DNA from 2 places in the Bradyrhizobium sp. B039 genome. Region 1 is predicted to be linked to the other one. Evidence: riboswitches for the same ligand, from Rfam matches in the RefSeq annotation. Region 1 holds a riboswitch; the other holds the start of a gene.
What was found. A riboswitch is a leader RNA that binds a small molecule or an ion and turns the genes downstream of it on or off. The one in region 1 is predicted to bind cobalamin.
Positions count from the first base shown of each region.

Region 1 (7,209 bases):
GGTCTTGAACTTGCCCTGGTCGAGCAGTTTTCGCGCGAGCAAACGGCGCTCGCGCCACCAGGCGTCGGTGTCCTGCGCCGCCATGGCGTCGGGTGCGGCGGCCAAAATCACCTCGGCCGCATCGTCGATGCGGTCCTTCTGGAGATGCCATTGCGCGCGGCACAGCACATAGCCGAGATCGCGGCGCGCCTCGGTCGAAACGTCATCGAGATAGTCCTTGGCCTTGTTGGCCTTGCCGGTGACGGCGGCGCAGGCCTTGACGATCGCGAGCGCATCCTCGCCGAGCCGTTTTGCCGCGCGCCTTGCGCCGGCATAGTCCTTGGCGCCGAGCCGCTTGTCCATGCGGGCGCGGTGGTCGTCCGCGGTGAGGAGATCGCGGAACGCCTCGTAGGAATCTTCCTCGCTGCGCTCCGACAATTCGTCCGTGCGCCAGGCCTCGCGGACGAGCCGCGCGGCCCTGTCGCTGTCGCCTTCAGTGAGCAGCACGCGGGCGAGCGCGAACTTGCCCTTGGCGCTGCTCGGGCGGTCCATGGTGAATTTGTGCACGGTGGCCGCGTCGGTCTTCTCCTGCCACAGCCGCGCCTCGGCGCGCCGGCGCAAAAGCGCGCTGCTCGGCCAGTCAGGATTGACGGCGAGGAAGGCGGCATAGCGCTTGAAATTCGCGGTACTCTCGGAATGGCGCAGCATGAACCAGTCGGCGAGCTTCTGCCCGGCGGGATCAGCGATGCGGTCGCGCGCCGCGCTCGCGTCATCGGTCTTGCCCTTGCGCGCGAGATCGATCGCGTCCTTCAGCGCGGCGAGGTCGCCGGTCAGCGGCGGCGCTGCCGGCTTGTCTGACGGCTCGTCGTCCTGCTTCTTCGGCTTGCGCTTCGCCTCGGCGTGCTTGCCATGGCGCGATTTCGCCGCGGCGTGGCGCTGCTTGCCGGCTTTCGCCTCATGCGTCTTCTTCGACGCGGACGGTTTGTTACTGCTTTTCGCCGCCAGCTCCGTCGGAAGGAGAGCCAAGGCGGCCACGGCAACGACACACGCGAGCGAGCGTAGGCACTGGTTCATTCCGTGGTCCCCCCTGCGAAACCAGTACAAACCAAAGTCCGCGACGACATGCGGCTCGAGAATCAAAGTGACGCCGAAAACGATGCCACGGCATCGTTTCGCATTTGTCACGCTGTCGCAACAATGCGGCAAAATACGGATGGAAGGCGGGAACTCTTGCAACGGGGAATAGAATAGGCTCTTTAACCTTTGTTAACGAATAAGGCTCCGGCGACGGTTGCGCACGGTCCAGGGCGCCGTGAAGGGCCAGATTGCGCGTATTCCCGGGCTGAAATCCGGTGTATTGAGTTCCCTGACCCGTCCTTTCAGCCTTTGCCCCGCACCTATGCCGATTTTCAACCAGTCGATCCGGCGCAAGATCGTCGGCATCGCCCTCGGATTGATCGTCCTGATGCTGGTCACCTCGATCCTGTCGATGGTGATGTCGAGCCAGGTCGGCGTCCTCCTGGACGAGCTGACCAACCGCTACATCCCGGCCTATGGCGATCTGGCGCGCGCCAATATCCGCTCGCTGGAGCGGTCGGTGGCGCTGCGGCGCATGGTCATGATGAAGATGCAGGCGTCCTCGGACGAGGAGGCCTATGCGGCGCGCCTGCGCGAGTTCGAGGAAGCGGACCGCAAGATCGAGGAGGAGGCCGAGGGCGCACGCAAGCTCATCAACGCGATCATCGACGACCCGAGGACGCCGTCCGACAATGCCGCGCTGGCGCGGATCGAGATCCGCATCGAGACGGCCGTCACCGAGCTGCGCCGCGACCTGAACGAGGACCACGCAAAGCTGCTCAAGCAGGTCGACGCCAAGCAGATGGCAGAAGCCCGCGGCACGCTGGAACATATCGACGCCATCCGCGACCAGTTCAATCGGAAGTTCGATGCGATCCGTGCCGACATGCTGACACAGGTCTTCGCTTCGACATCGCAGGTGATGAGCCACCAGCGCCAGGCCATCATCGTGTCGGGCATCGTGACCCTGCTCGCCGCGATCGTCGGATTTGCCTTCGCGCTGCTGGTGTCCGGCGGCATCACGCGGCCGGTGCGGCTGTTGCTGGCCGGCACCCGCGAGGTCGAGGCGGGGCGGTTCGACAAGACCATCGCCGTCTCGACCCAGGACGAGATCGGCGAGCTCGCGGCCGCCTTCAACCGCATGATCGAGCAGTTGCGCCACAACGAGCGCATCCGCGAGACGTTTGGCCGCTACATCGATCCCAAGGTGGTGCAGGGCCTGATCGAACGGCCCGAGGTCGCCATCGACGGCCAGCGCCGGGTGATGACCATCATGTTCTGCGACATGAGCGGCTTCACCTCGATGAGCGAGGGCATGACCCCGCGCGGCCTCGTCAAGGTGATGAACCACTATTTTACGGTGATGTCGGCCCCGATCAGGAGCAATCGCGGCGTCATCGACAAATATATCGGCGATGCCATCATGGCCTATTGGGGCCCGCCCTTCATCGAGGAGGATGAGCCGGCACTTCTTGCCGGCTGTGCCGCCATCGACATGACCGACCAGGTGCCCGCGCTGCAGAAGCAATTGCCCGATCTGCTCGGCATCCGCGCCATGCCCGTGCCCTGCGACCTGCGCATCGGCATCGCCACCGGCGAGGTCCTCACCGGCAGCATCGGCTCCGAGCTGATGATGAGCTTCACCGTGATGGGCGATGCCGTGAACCTCGCTTCGCGGCTCGAGGCCGTCAACAAGGTCTACGGCACCCGCATCCTGATCTCGCAGGCGACGGCGGATGCGGTCGGTGAGCGCCTCGAATTGCGCGAGATCGATCGTCTCGCGGTCGCCGGCCAGAGCGCGCCCCAGGCGATCTTCGAGGTGATGGCGAGGGCCGGCGTGCTCACCGCCGCGCAGGACAGCTTGCGCACGCACTATGCCGAAGGTCTTGCCGCCTATCGCGCCCGCCGCTTCGACGAGGCCCGCGCCGCCTTCAACGCGGCGCTCGAAGCCGTCCCCGGCGACGGTCCCTCGCGCGCGCTGCTCGCCCGCATCGCGCAGTTCGAGGTCAATCCGCCGGACGAGAGGTGGGACGGTGCCTGGCGGCTGGAGCAGAAGTAAGCCGCCGCGGGAAAAATTGTTTCTACTCGATAACGATGTTCGCCGTGACCTATTTCCCAGGCTTAGGTTGATCGTCCTTGAGGCGTTTGATGGGGACACGCCGATGACAGAACTTGAGGACAGGCTGGAACGGTTCGAGACGCTCACGGCCGAATGCGAGCTGATCGCCAAGCTCGCCACCGACAGCACCAAGCGCGAATTCTATCTCAAGCTCGCCGAGCACTATTATCAGCTTGCGCGCGAGACGCGGGCTGCGGTCGCGACCAGCGCTGCGGCCTGAAGGCGGCTGCAATCCGTTCTTAACATTTGGCACGCATCCTTTGATGGGAGCGAGCGTCGCGATTCGCGATGGCTCGCAGTGGGAATGCCGGGACTCGCTGCAATGCAACGTGTCTCGCTGATGTTGCTTTGCCGGTGCTTTTTCGGGGCAATCCCATGCGTCTGCTTGCGGTCCTCATCCTCGCGCTCATGGCGGCGGCCTGCAACCAGGAGCAGGACATCACCGGCTCGACCGCAGCCTGCCCGGTGCGGAACTACAGCTCCTACAACCCCCGCGACATGAACCAGTGCGTGGCCGCCTGCAAGGCGTGCGACCATGGCAACACGGTCACCTGCACCACGTCCTGCACGCTCAAGGGCGCGCACTGAGCGGCCAGCGGTTTGCAGAAGCTTGGGGGCCGGGATCGCCGGCCCCTTGGGCATTGAGGGGTTGACGGTGTCGGGGCACCGGAACGATTCACCTGACATAATCATTGGTAGGAGCAGGCAGGACGCGGAGTCGGATGGAATGGGTATGCTCGATCCCGGCCGGTTTCTGGTGTCGTGCTCGCAGTGCGACGCGTGGCCGATGGCGGCCAACGTCAAACGCTCGAGCTGGTCGACGTCCCCGAGCGAGGTCCGCTTCGTGTGTCCGCGCTGTCGCCGCGAGGAGACCGCGATCATCTCCGCCTCGGGCGAATTGACGCCGATCCGGCGCATCGACATCCCGCCGCGCGACGTCACGGTGGCCTGGGCTCAGGCACAGCGCCAGAGAGGGCGGGCGTAGGCGGCCGCTCTATTGCGCGATCCCCTTTCGGAACCCGGGCGATCGTCGGACGTTTCCGCCCCAACATCACGTATCGAGGCCGGGCGAATGATCAGCGCGCATTTCGACACCCGTACACGGATCAACATGAAGCTGGCGCTGGATCGGATTTGCCGCAATCGGCCCAGGGGCGAGGATCATGGGTTCCGCAGGTCGGTCGCCGAGAACATCGTCCGCTGCGCGCTCGCGGGCCGAACCGGCATCGGTCAGCTTGTCGATGCCGGTGAGCGGGCGGTGGTCACGACGCGCGCGGTGCCGAAGCCTGACTGATTGTGTTTGCCTCGCGTTTGCAGCTCATCGTTCAACCGGTCGATTGACTCTCCGTACGGCCGCCTCGTAGATTGATCGGTGACGGTTCTCCGCACGGAGATCAAAAGGGAACGTGGTACGAGATTGTCCCAACGCCGGGATTGTCCCAACGCCACGGCTGCCCCCGCAACTGTAAGCGGTGAATCTTTCGTCATATGCCACTGGGAATCTCGGTCCTGGGAAGGCGACGTAAGGTAACGACCCGCGAGCCAGGAGACCTGCCGTCAGCCGTGGTCACACGCGAAGATGTCGGTCGGGGAGTACAGGCATTAGCTTCACCGGAGCAATCGATTGCTCCGCCGTAAAGCCTCGTTCGCTGTGACGTGCCACTGACGTCATGCCGAGGTTACAACTGTGTCCCGTATTGTCTCTGCCGCCAGGCGCCTTCGCGCCGGTATCGTTGCTGCCGTTTTCCTCCATGCGATCGATCTCCCCACAGCTTTCGCGCAGCAAGCCGCCACCGAGCAGCTGCCGCCGGTCGAAGTGACCAGGCCCGACGATCAGAACCGTACACGCGCCAGGGCGATCGGCGACGGCGACACGGCGAGGCGGCGAGCCCCGAGTGGAGCGCCGGCAGGCAATGGCGCCGGCTCGTCCGGCTCCGGCGGCGAGGCGGTCGCCAGCAACGGAGGCATCGTCGGGGCCGCCACGACCGTCATCACGGCCGCGGATATCGCACATGCGCCCTCGCAGACGCTTGCCGAGATCATCGCGACGCAAGTCCCGGGTGCCCAGATCACAACGCTCTATGGCGGCCAGATCGGCGCGAAGACCAGCGTCGACCTGCGCGGCTTCGGCGCGTTTGCCACTGCCAATTCGCTGGTGCTGATCAACGGACGGCGGCTGAACGACATCGACATCGCGCAGGTGGACCTCTCCACTGTCCCGCTCAATTCCATTGAGCGTATCGAGATCACGCGCGGCAATGCCGGCGCGGTGCTCTATGGGGACAATGCGGTCGGCGGCGTGATCAACATCGTCACCAGGAACGGCGTCGGCGGGCCGCCCGTTGCCGCGCGCATCGAGGCCGGCTTCGGCTCGTTCGACACCAGGCTTGGCAATGTCTCGACGTCGCTCAATTCCGGTCCGTGGTCGACCTCGTTCTACGGCAATGCCGTCAAGACAGACGGCTACCGCGACAACAATCGCCTTGTCCAGGAGAATGGCGTCGGCAACCTGAACTACACGACATCAGACCTGACTGCTTTCGTCACCGTTACCGGCGACAATCAGGAGCTGCGATTGCCGGGCGGCCGCACCGTCGATCCGTCCATCGGCGTCGACGAACTCGCGACCAACCGACGGGGCACCAGCACACCCTTCAACTACGCCAACCAGCAGGGCTTTGGCGCGACGGCCGGCTTCACGAAGACGCTGGCCAACGGCATCGATCTCATCGTGGACGGCGGTGTGCGCGACAAGAAGCAGCAGAGCGCGTTCTTCTCCGGCCCAGCGCCGGTTCCCGCGTTGTTCACGTCCACCTATGTCGATGCCGATCTGACGACATGGTCGATCACGCCGCGGCTCAGCGTGAAGGGCTTGCTGCTGGGGATGCCGTCGCAACTGCTGACCGGCCTCGATTATTACGATGCGAGCTTTCAGCAGAACCGCGGCGCCGGCCAGGGGCTCGCGCCCTGGCACAATTACGATCTCAGGCAGCAGACGGTTGCGGGCTATTTTCAGCACGCATTGGGTGTGGCGCCGGCGACGGACGTCTCCTATGGCGTGCGGGTGCAGAACGTCAGTCTCTCGGCGCGCGATCATTTTGACGCCGCAGCTCCGTTCAACACCGACATCGGCGCGCTCCCGCTCAGGAGCGACGAGACCCAATACGCGCTGCATCTCGGTGCCGAGCATCGCCTCAATGACATGGTCTCGCTGTTCGGCCGCGCTGCGCGCGCATTCCGCACGCCGGATGTCGATGAGCGTGTGTCGTCGGGGCCGTCCTTCGATCCCTTTACCTTCGCGCCGATCCCGCAAACCTTCCAGCTCAAGACCCAGACCTCGCAGGATGTTGAGGGCGGGCTGCGCATCAAGGGAGGCGGGCTGCAATTGCAGAGCAGCCTCTATCTGATGGACCTCGCCAACGAGATCCACTTCAGTCCGATCCTGTTCTACAACACCAACCTCGATCCGACCCGTCGTTACGGCTCGGAGACCAGCCTGTCCTATCGCGTCAACGGCTCTCTGCTCCTGCGCTCCGGCATGGCCTATACAAGGGCCGTGTTTCGCGAGGGCGTCTGGGCCGGCAACGACGTGCCGCTGGTGTCGCGCTACACCGCGAGTGCAGGCGTCACTTGGAACATCTGGCAGAACTATGTGGTGCTCGACGCCACCGCGCGCTTCTGGAGCGAGCGGCGCATGGACAATGACCAGGCGGGAACACAGCGGCCGATCCCAGCCAATGGCACGATCGACCTCAAGCTCAGCGGTCAGTACGAGCGCTACTTCTGGTCTTTGAGCGTCAACAACGTGCTGAACGCGCTCTACTACGACTATGCGATCGCAAGCACCTTCACGGACGGCCGCTTCAGTGCCTATCCGCTGCCCGGCCGCACCTATCTGCTCAAGGCCGGCGCCAATTTCTGATCAAGGCTCTGACCGCGACGGGGGCTGTCATAGGCCCCCGAATGGACTAGAATTCGAAAAGAAGGAGATCACTCATGGCTCTCAGCACCCTGCCGCCTTACGCCGACCGTTT
Region 1 is NZ_CP152416.1:4,848,508-4,855,716, reverse strand. It holds gene AAFG50_RS22690 (lytic transglycosylase domain-containing protein) at 1-1,053, opposite strand, end outside; gene AAFG50_RS22685 (adenylate/guanylate cyclase domain-containing protein) at 1,379-3,115, shown strand; gene AAFG50_RS22680 (hypothetical protein) at 3,219-3,395, shown strand; gene AAFG50_RS22675 (hypothetical protein) at 3,551-3,763, shown strand; gene AAFG50_RS22670 (hypothetical protein) at 3,903-4,160, shown strand; gene AAFG50_RS22665 (hypothetical protein) at 4,248-4,469, shown strand; cobalamin riboswitch at 4,535-4,749, shown strand; gene AAFG50_RS22660 (TonB-dependent receptor) at 4,863-7,097, shown strand; gene AAFG50_RS22655 (hypothetical protein) at 7,172-7,209, shown strand, end outside.

Region 2 (7,209 bases), 1.6 Mb from region 1:
CTGGCGCGCGCATCATTTGCCTCGTGCGTGACGGCAAGGCCGCAGGCGACCTTGCAAAGTGGCTGAGCGAGCGCGGATGGGGCGCCTCGGCATTCTGGACTCTCGCCGCGCTCGGCGGGCCACGCGAAAGCATTGCGGAACATCGTGCCGATGGTTTTACTGGCGATCTCGCCGGAAACCTGGTCGCGGTGGCCGTGGAGGCGAAGGGAGCTCGGGGCATTCCTCGCAGCTCGGGACTTCCCGACGATCTCTTCGCTCATGACGGCCAGATCACCAAGCGGCCGGTGCGTGCGCTCGCGATTTCTGCGCTGGCACCACGCCCGGGCGAACGGTTGTGGGATATCGGCGCCGGATCGGGTTCGATCTCGGTCGAGTGGGCGCTTTGCGGCGGGACGGCGACGGCAATCGAGATGCGCGAAGATCGCGCCGCGAATATCCGCAGCAATGCGGCGGCGTTCGGATTGGCGCATCGGATCGCTGTTGTCACGGGCCGTGCGCCAGAGGCTCTCGCCGGGCTGGACGCGCCGGATGCGGTCTTCTTCGGCGGCGGTCTCGATAGCGCGATGTTCGATGCCATCTGGTCGCGCATCGGGGCAGGCACACGGCTCGTTGCGCATGCGGTGACGCTGGAGACGGAAGCGCTGCTTGGCGAACTGCACCAGCGCCACGGCGGCGAGTTGATGCGGGTCGAGATCGCCCATGCCGGCCCGCTCGGCCGCTACCGATCCTGGGAAGCGGCGCGTCCCGTGGTGCAGTGGAGTGCGGTCCGATGAAGGTCGCCGGGCTCGGATTCAGGCAGGATGTCACGCTGGCCTCGTTGCGTGAGGCGCTGCTGGCGGCGGGCGGCGCTGAAGACCTTGCGGCGGTGGCGACCGTCAGCGACAAGGCCGATGTAGAAGCGCTGCAGCAGCTCGCGCGCGAATGCGGTGTGCCGATCAGGGCGGTGTCGCCCGAGGTGCTGGCCGGCATCGACACGCCGACGCAGTCCAGGCTCATCGCGGAAAAGTTCGGGACCGGATCGGTCGCCGAAGCCGCGGCGCTCGCCGCGGCCGGCCCTCGCGCCCGATTGATTGCGACCCGGGTGATTTCGCAGGACCGTACCGCGACGGCCGCGATCGCGGAAGGAGACGGTGCATGACGGTGCATTTCATCGGCGCCGGGCCGGGTGCTCCCGATCTGCTGACGTTGCGCGGACGCGACCTGATCGCCGCCTGTCCGGTCTGCCTCTATGCCGGCTCGCTGGTGCCTGAGGGCGTGCTGGCGCATTGCCCGCCGGGCGCGCACATCGTCAACACCGCGCCGTTGTCGCTTGACGAGATCATCGCGGAGATCGCCGCCGCGCATGCGGACGGCAAGGACATCGCGCGGCTGCATTCCGGCGATCTCTCGATCTGGTCGGCGATGGGCGAGCAGCTCCGCCGTCTCCGTACGCTTGACATTCCCTTCACCGTGACGCCCGGCGTTCCGTCTTTCTCGGCCGCCGCCGCGGCACTCGAGGTGGAGCTGACTTTGCCGGGGCTCGCTCAGACCGTGGTGCTGACGCGCACGCCGGGCCGCGCCAGTGCGATGCCCGAAGGGGAGAAGCTCGCCGCCTTCGCTGCGACCGGTGCGACACTCGCCATCCATCTGTCGATCCATCTGCTCGACCAGGTGATTGCGGAGCTGCTGCCTCACTACGGCGCGGATTGCCCGGTCGCCATCGTCTGGCGCGCGAGCTGGCCGGACCAGTGCATCGTCCGCGCCACGCTTGCGACGCTCGATGCCGCCGTCGGCGCCGAGATGGAACGCACCGCGCTCATTCTCGTCGGCAAGACGCTTGGCGCCGCGGATTTCGACGAGAGCCGCCTCTATGCCGCCGACTACGACCGCCGCTATCGGCCGGTCGGCGCCGAGCCGCGCTTTCCGGAGGCCTCCTGATGCCGGCAGGGCTCGTCATCTCCGCGCCTGCCTCCGGTGTCGGCAAGACGACGCTGACGCTGGCGCTCGCGCGCGCCTGGCGCAATCGCGGACTGAACGTGCAGTGCTTCAAGAGCGGGCCCGACTATATTGATCCCGCCTTCCATGCCGCTGCGACGGGCCGCGCTTCCGTCAACGTCGATAGCTGGGCGATGGATCGCGGGGGAATCGCGCATCTCGTCGGCCGCGGCGCCGACGCCGATGTCGTGCTTGCCGAGGGCTCGATGGGTCTGTTCGACGGCGTCGCCGCGCGTGGCGTCTCCGGCACAGGCGCCACCGCCGACATTGCGGAGATGCTGGGTTGGCCGGTGCTGCTGGTGATAGATCCCTCGGGACAGGCGCAGACGGCGGCGGCGATCGCTGCGGGCCTTCGCGACTACCGCCCGGGCGTGCGCCTTGCCGGCGTCGTGCTCAATCGCGTCGCCAGCCCGCGCCATGAAGACCTCGTACGGCGCGCGCTTGACGACGCCGGCATCGCCGTGTTCGGCGCGCTGCCGCGCCATGCCGAGATCAGCCTGCCGAAGCGGCATCTCGGCCTGGTGCAGGCCGAGGAGCAGGCGGAGATCGGAAAACTGATCGACGAGGCCGCGCGTTTCGTCGCCGAGCATGTCGATCTCGATGCGGTGCTGCAATCGGCGGCCGCCTGGGCGCCGCAACCCGCTGCGAACGGTCTGAACGTGACGCCGCCCGGGCAGCGCATTGCGCTTGCCCGCGATGCGGCATTCTCGTTCGTCTATCCGCATATGCTGGAAGCCTGGCGCGCGGCGGGTGCCGACATCTCGACCTTCTCGCCGCTTGCCGATGAGGCGCCCGACGCGAGCGCCGATGTCTGCTGGCTGCCCGGCGGCTATCCCGAGCTTCATGCCGGGAAGATCGCGGCCAACGCGCGCTTTCGCAGCGGCTTGCGCGCCTTCGCCGAGACACGACCGGTGCACGGTGAATGCGGAGGCTATATGGTGCTCGGAACCGCTTTGACCGACGCCGACGGTGTCCGCCATGAGATGGCGGGCCTGCTCGGCCTGGAGACGAGCTTTGCCAAACGCCGCATGCATCTGGGCTATCGTCTCGCCGAACTCGCCGCACCGATGCCGGGACATAGCCCCGGCGCGCGCCTGCGCGGCCACGAATTCCACTATTCGACGATTGCCGCCCAGCCCGACATGCCGCTCGCGGTGGTGCACGACGCGACCGGTGCGGTCATCGCCGAGACCGGTTCGCGCCGAGGCAATGCCACCGGCACGTTCTTCCATCTGATCGCGGAGGACCGGTGAGCGGTTTTGTCTCCTTCATCTCCGCCGGTCCCGGCGACCCCGAGCTTCTCACGCTCAAGGGTGCCGCGCGGCTGCGCGAGGCCGATGTCGTGCTTTATGACGACCTCGCGTCCGGCGCGATTCTCGATCTCGCCCGTCCCGGCGCCAATCTCGTTGCGGTCGGGAAACGGGCCGGGCGGCCCTCGACCAAGCAGCATCACGTCAACCGCCTGCTGGTCGATTATGCCGCGACTGGCGCGCGCGTGGTGCGGTTGAAGTCGGGCGACGCCGGCATCTTCGGACGGCTCGAGGAGGAGCTCGAAACGCTGCGCGCGGCCGGCATCGGCTACGAGATCGTTCCCGGCGTCACTTCGGCCTGCGTGGCCGCTGCGCAAGCCGGCATGCCCCTGACGCGGCGCCACACCTCGCGCCGGGTGCAGTTCGTGACCGGAGCCGACGTCACCGGCGAGCTGCCGCAAAACCTGAACTGGGCGGCGCTGGCCGATCCGGAGGCGACCACCGTGGTCTATATGGGCCGCCGCACCTTTCCGGCGCTTGCCGCAAAATTGATCGCGCACGGCCTCGCGCCGACCACCCCGGCGCTGTTCGCCGAATCCCTCGGCCGCCCCGACGAGCGGCTGGTCCGCACCACGATTGCCGAGCTTGCCGAGCAGCTTGCGCGGGGCGGGGCTGCCTCGACGGCCGCCGTGATCCTGTTCGGCGCACTGGCGGGAGAATACCCGTCATGACGGCGACCGCCGCCGTTCGGCCCTTGACGCAGGCTGCGTGAAAGGGGCACACAGGACAAGCATGGTGCTCGAGGTGGCGCAAAGCGCCGGAGCATAATCGGGAATGGGGATGGGCGGACCCAGTTGCGGCGCCCAAAACCCCAGCCGCCCCCGCGACTGTAAGCGGTGAGGGGCTCCGAACCGCCACTGGATCGCAAGGTCCGGGAAGGCCGGAGATCCCCAGTGAACCGCGAGCCAGGAGACCGGCCGTGCATGTTTTGAGGCCAAGGCCGTCGGGTGTGACGGCAGGAAAGGACTGAGCCATGCATATCGAACCCGGGATCGTGACGGGCGCCAAGCTCGTGTTGAGTTACGCAACCGGCATCGCCGCAGGCGGCGTTGCGCTGAAGCTCGCGGCCGAGACCGTGCGCGAACAGGGCATCACGTCGTTCGCGGCGCGGACCCTCGCCACCACCGGCCTCGTCTTCACCTTCTTCGAGATCTTGCCGCACTTCCCGGTCGGCGTGTCCGAGGTGCACTTCATCCTCGGCTCGACCTTGTTCCTGCTGTTCGGTGCTGCCCCCGCGGCCTTCGGCCTCGCGCTCGGCCTGCTGTTCCAGGGCGTGCTCTTCGAGCCGGCCGACCTGCCGCAATACGGCATGAACGTCACCACGCTGCTGGTGCCGCTGTTCGCGATCCAGGCGATCGCCACGCGGATCATTGCCCGCAACACCGCCTATGTCGATCTCAGGTATCGCCAGGCGCTGGCGCTTTCGACGACCTATCAGGCCGGCGTCATCGGCTGGGTGGCGTTCTGGGCGCTCTATGGCTCCGGTTTTGCTATGACCAACCTCGTCAACATCGCGACCTTCGCGGCCTCCTATGCGCTCGTCATCGTGATCGAGCCGCTGGCCGATCTCGCCGTGCTGGCGCTGGCGAAGTCGCTGCGCGGCGTCACCGCGCCCGGCCTCGTCACCCCGCGCCTGCACAACGCGGCCTGAGAGACAAGCGAAAGGGCGGCCGTGATGGCCGCCCTTCGCGAACGCGATGCTCACGCTCTCCCTGATAGGCATCGGTTGCGGCGATCCCGAGCAGCTCACGCACGCCGCGACCCGCGCCATCAACGCGGCCGATCTCGTCCTGATCCCGCGCAAGGGGAGCGCAAAGTCCGATCTCGCCGATCTCAGGCGGACGATCTGCGCGGATGTGCTGACCAGCGACAAGACGCGCATCGCCGAGTTCGATCTTCCCGTGCGCGACGCAGGCGAGGCGGACTACCGCAAGGGCGTCGACGATTGGCACGATGCGGTCGCCGCGAAATGGTCGCAGACCATCACGAGCCATCTCGAAGGGGATGGCAGGGTCGCGCTGCTAATCTGGGGCGATCCGTCGCTCTACGATTCCTCGCTGCGTATTGCGCGCCGGCTCGATCCCTTGCCGACAATCGAGGTCATCCCCGGTATCACGTCGATCCAGGCGTTGTGCGCGGCGCATGCGCTGCCGCTCAACGACATCGGCGAGCCCTTTCTGGTCACGACAGGCCGCCGCTTGCGTGAAGGCGGCTGGCCGGTAAGCGCAGACACCGTGGTCGTGATGCTCGATGGCGGCACGGCGTTTCAGTCGCTCGATCCGGCCGGGCTCCAGATCTGGTGGGGTGCCTATCTCGGCATGCCCGATCAGATCATCATGTCCGGCGCGCTGGCCGAGGTGGGCCCGCGCATCGCCGCGCTGCGGCAGGAGGCGCGCGAGCGGCACGGCTGGATCATGGACTGCTACATTCTCAAGCGCAGGCCGTAAGCGAGGCAGCATGCTCCCCGAATGGGTCTACCATAAGTGCCCCGAAATCTCCGCGGTCCATCGCGAGGCGGCGATCGTGCGGCAGGCGCAACTGACGAAGCCGACCGGCGCGCTCGGCCGGCTCGAGCAGCTCGCGATCGAGCTCGCGGGCCTGCAAGCGACCGAGCAGCCACGCGCGGCACGCGTGCCGATCATCATCTTCGCGGGCGACCACGGCATCGTTGCGCAAGGCGTGTCGGCCTATCCGCAAGCCGTGACCATCGCGATGATGGCGAACTTCGCCTCGGGCGGCGCCGCGATCTCGGTGCTGGCGCGTGAGTTGGGTTCGCACCTGGAAGTCGTTGACGCCGGCACGCTGGCGCAAGACGAGATGATAGGCATCGTCACCGACAAGCCGCGCAGCGGCACGCGCGATTTCAGCGTCGAGGCTGCGCTCACGCCTGCAGAGCTGGCCTTCGCCTTCGAGGCCGGCGAGCGTGCGGTTGCGCGCGCGGCAGCCGGCCAGCCCGATCTTCTGATCTTCGGCGAGATGGGCATCGGCAACACCACGACCTCGGCGGCGATCGCGGCGAGTCTGCTCGGCGTGAGCGCCGAGGAGATCGCGGGCAGCGGCACCGGCGTCGATGCCGCCGGCCGTGCGCACAAGGTGCGCGTGATCGATGCCGCGATTGCGCGTCATGGCGTTGCGGCTGCATCGCCCGAAAAAATCCTGTGCGCCGTCGGCGGCCTCGAGATCGCGGCCATCTGCGGGGCCATCATCGCGGCCGCGCAGCGCCGCATTCCCGTATTGATCGACGGCTTCATCGTGTCGGTCGCGGCGCTGGCGGCCGTGCGCCTCAATCCGTCGTGCCAGCCTTTCCTGCTGCCCTCGCATCAATCGGCGGAGCAGGGGCATCGGCTGGTGCTCCGGGCACTGAACGTGCAGCCGCTGATCAGCCTCGATCTCAGGCTCGGCGAGGGATCGGGCGCCGCCATCGCGCTGCCGCTGGTGCGATCGGCCTGTGCGCTTCACAACGGCATGGCGACGTTCGCGCAGGCCAATGTGCCGGATCGCCCGGCCTGATCGGGCTCACACCACGCGCTGATTGACCGACACGACGCGCCAGCCGATCGCGAGCCGGTCGATCCTGGTGAGCGACAGCGGATCGATCACGAAGCGCAGGGCGGCTTGCGGCGCAAGATCCAGCGCGATGCACAGTGCGGCGCGGATTGTGCCGGAATGCACGACGAGCGTAGCTGGCCCGGCTCCGATCCGTGACAGGCCCAGGTGGACGCGCGCGACCTGATCTTCGAAGCTTTCGCCGCCCGGTGGTCTCAGGTGCGCAGGGTCGCTCCAGAATTGCGCGTAGGCTTCGCCGCCGCTCGCGGCGAGTTCGTCATGTCGCCGGCCGGTCCAGTCGCCGAAATCCTGTTCGCTGAAGTTGCCCACCAGATCCGGTTCGAGCCCCAGCGCGCGCGCCGTCTCGACCGTGCGCCGC
Region 2 is NZ_CP152416.1:3,261,637-3,268,845, forward strand. It holds gene AAFG50_RS15185 (bifunctional cobalt-precorrin-7 (C(5))-methyltransferase/cobalt-precorrin-6B (C(15))-methyltransferase) at 1-773, shown strand, start outside; gene AAFG50_RS15190 (cobalamin biosynthesis protein) at 770-1,138, shown strand; gene cobM (precorrin-4 C(11)-methyltransferase) at 1,135-1,917, shown strand; gene AAFG50_RS15200 (cobyrinate a,c-diamide synthase) at 1,917-3,227, shown strand; gene cobA (uroporphyrinogen-III C-methyltransferase) at 3,224-3,955, shown strand; cobalamin riboswitch at 4,010-4,221, shown strand; gene AAFG50_RS15210 (energy-coupling factor ABC transporter permease) at 4,258-4,935, shown strand; gene cobF (precorrin-6A synthase (deacetylating)) at 4,982-5,731, shown strand; gene cobT (nicotinate-nucleotide--dimethylbenzimidazole phosphoribosyltransferase) at 5,742-6,794, shown strand; gene AAFG50_RS15225 (histidine phosphatase family protein) at 6,801-7,209, opposite strand, start outside.
Region 2: it holds a riboswitch for cobalamin, as region 1 does, so the genes downstream of both, AAFG50_RS15210 (energy-coupling factor ABC transporter permease) here and AAFG50_RS22660 (TonB-dependent receptor) in region 1, are expected to answer to the same signal.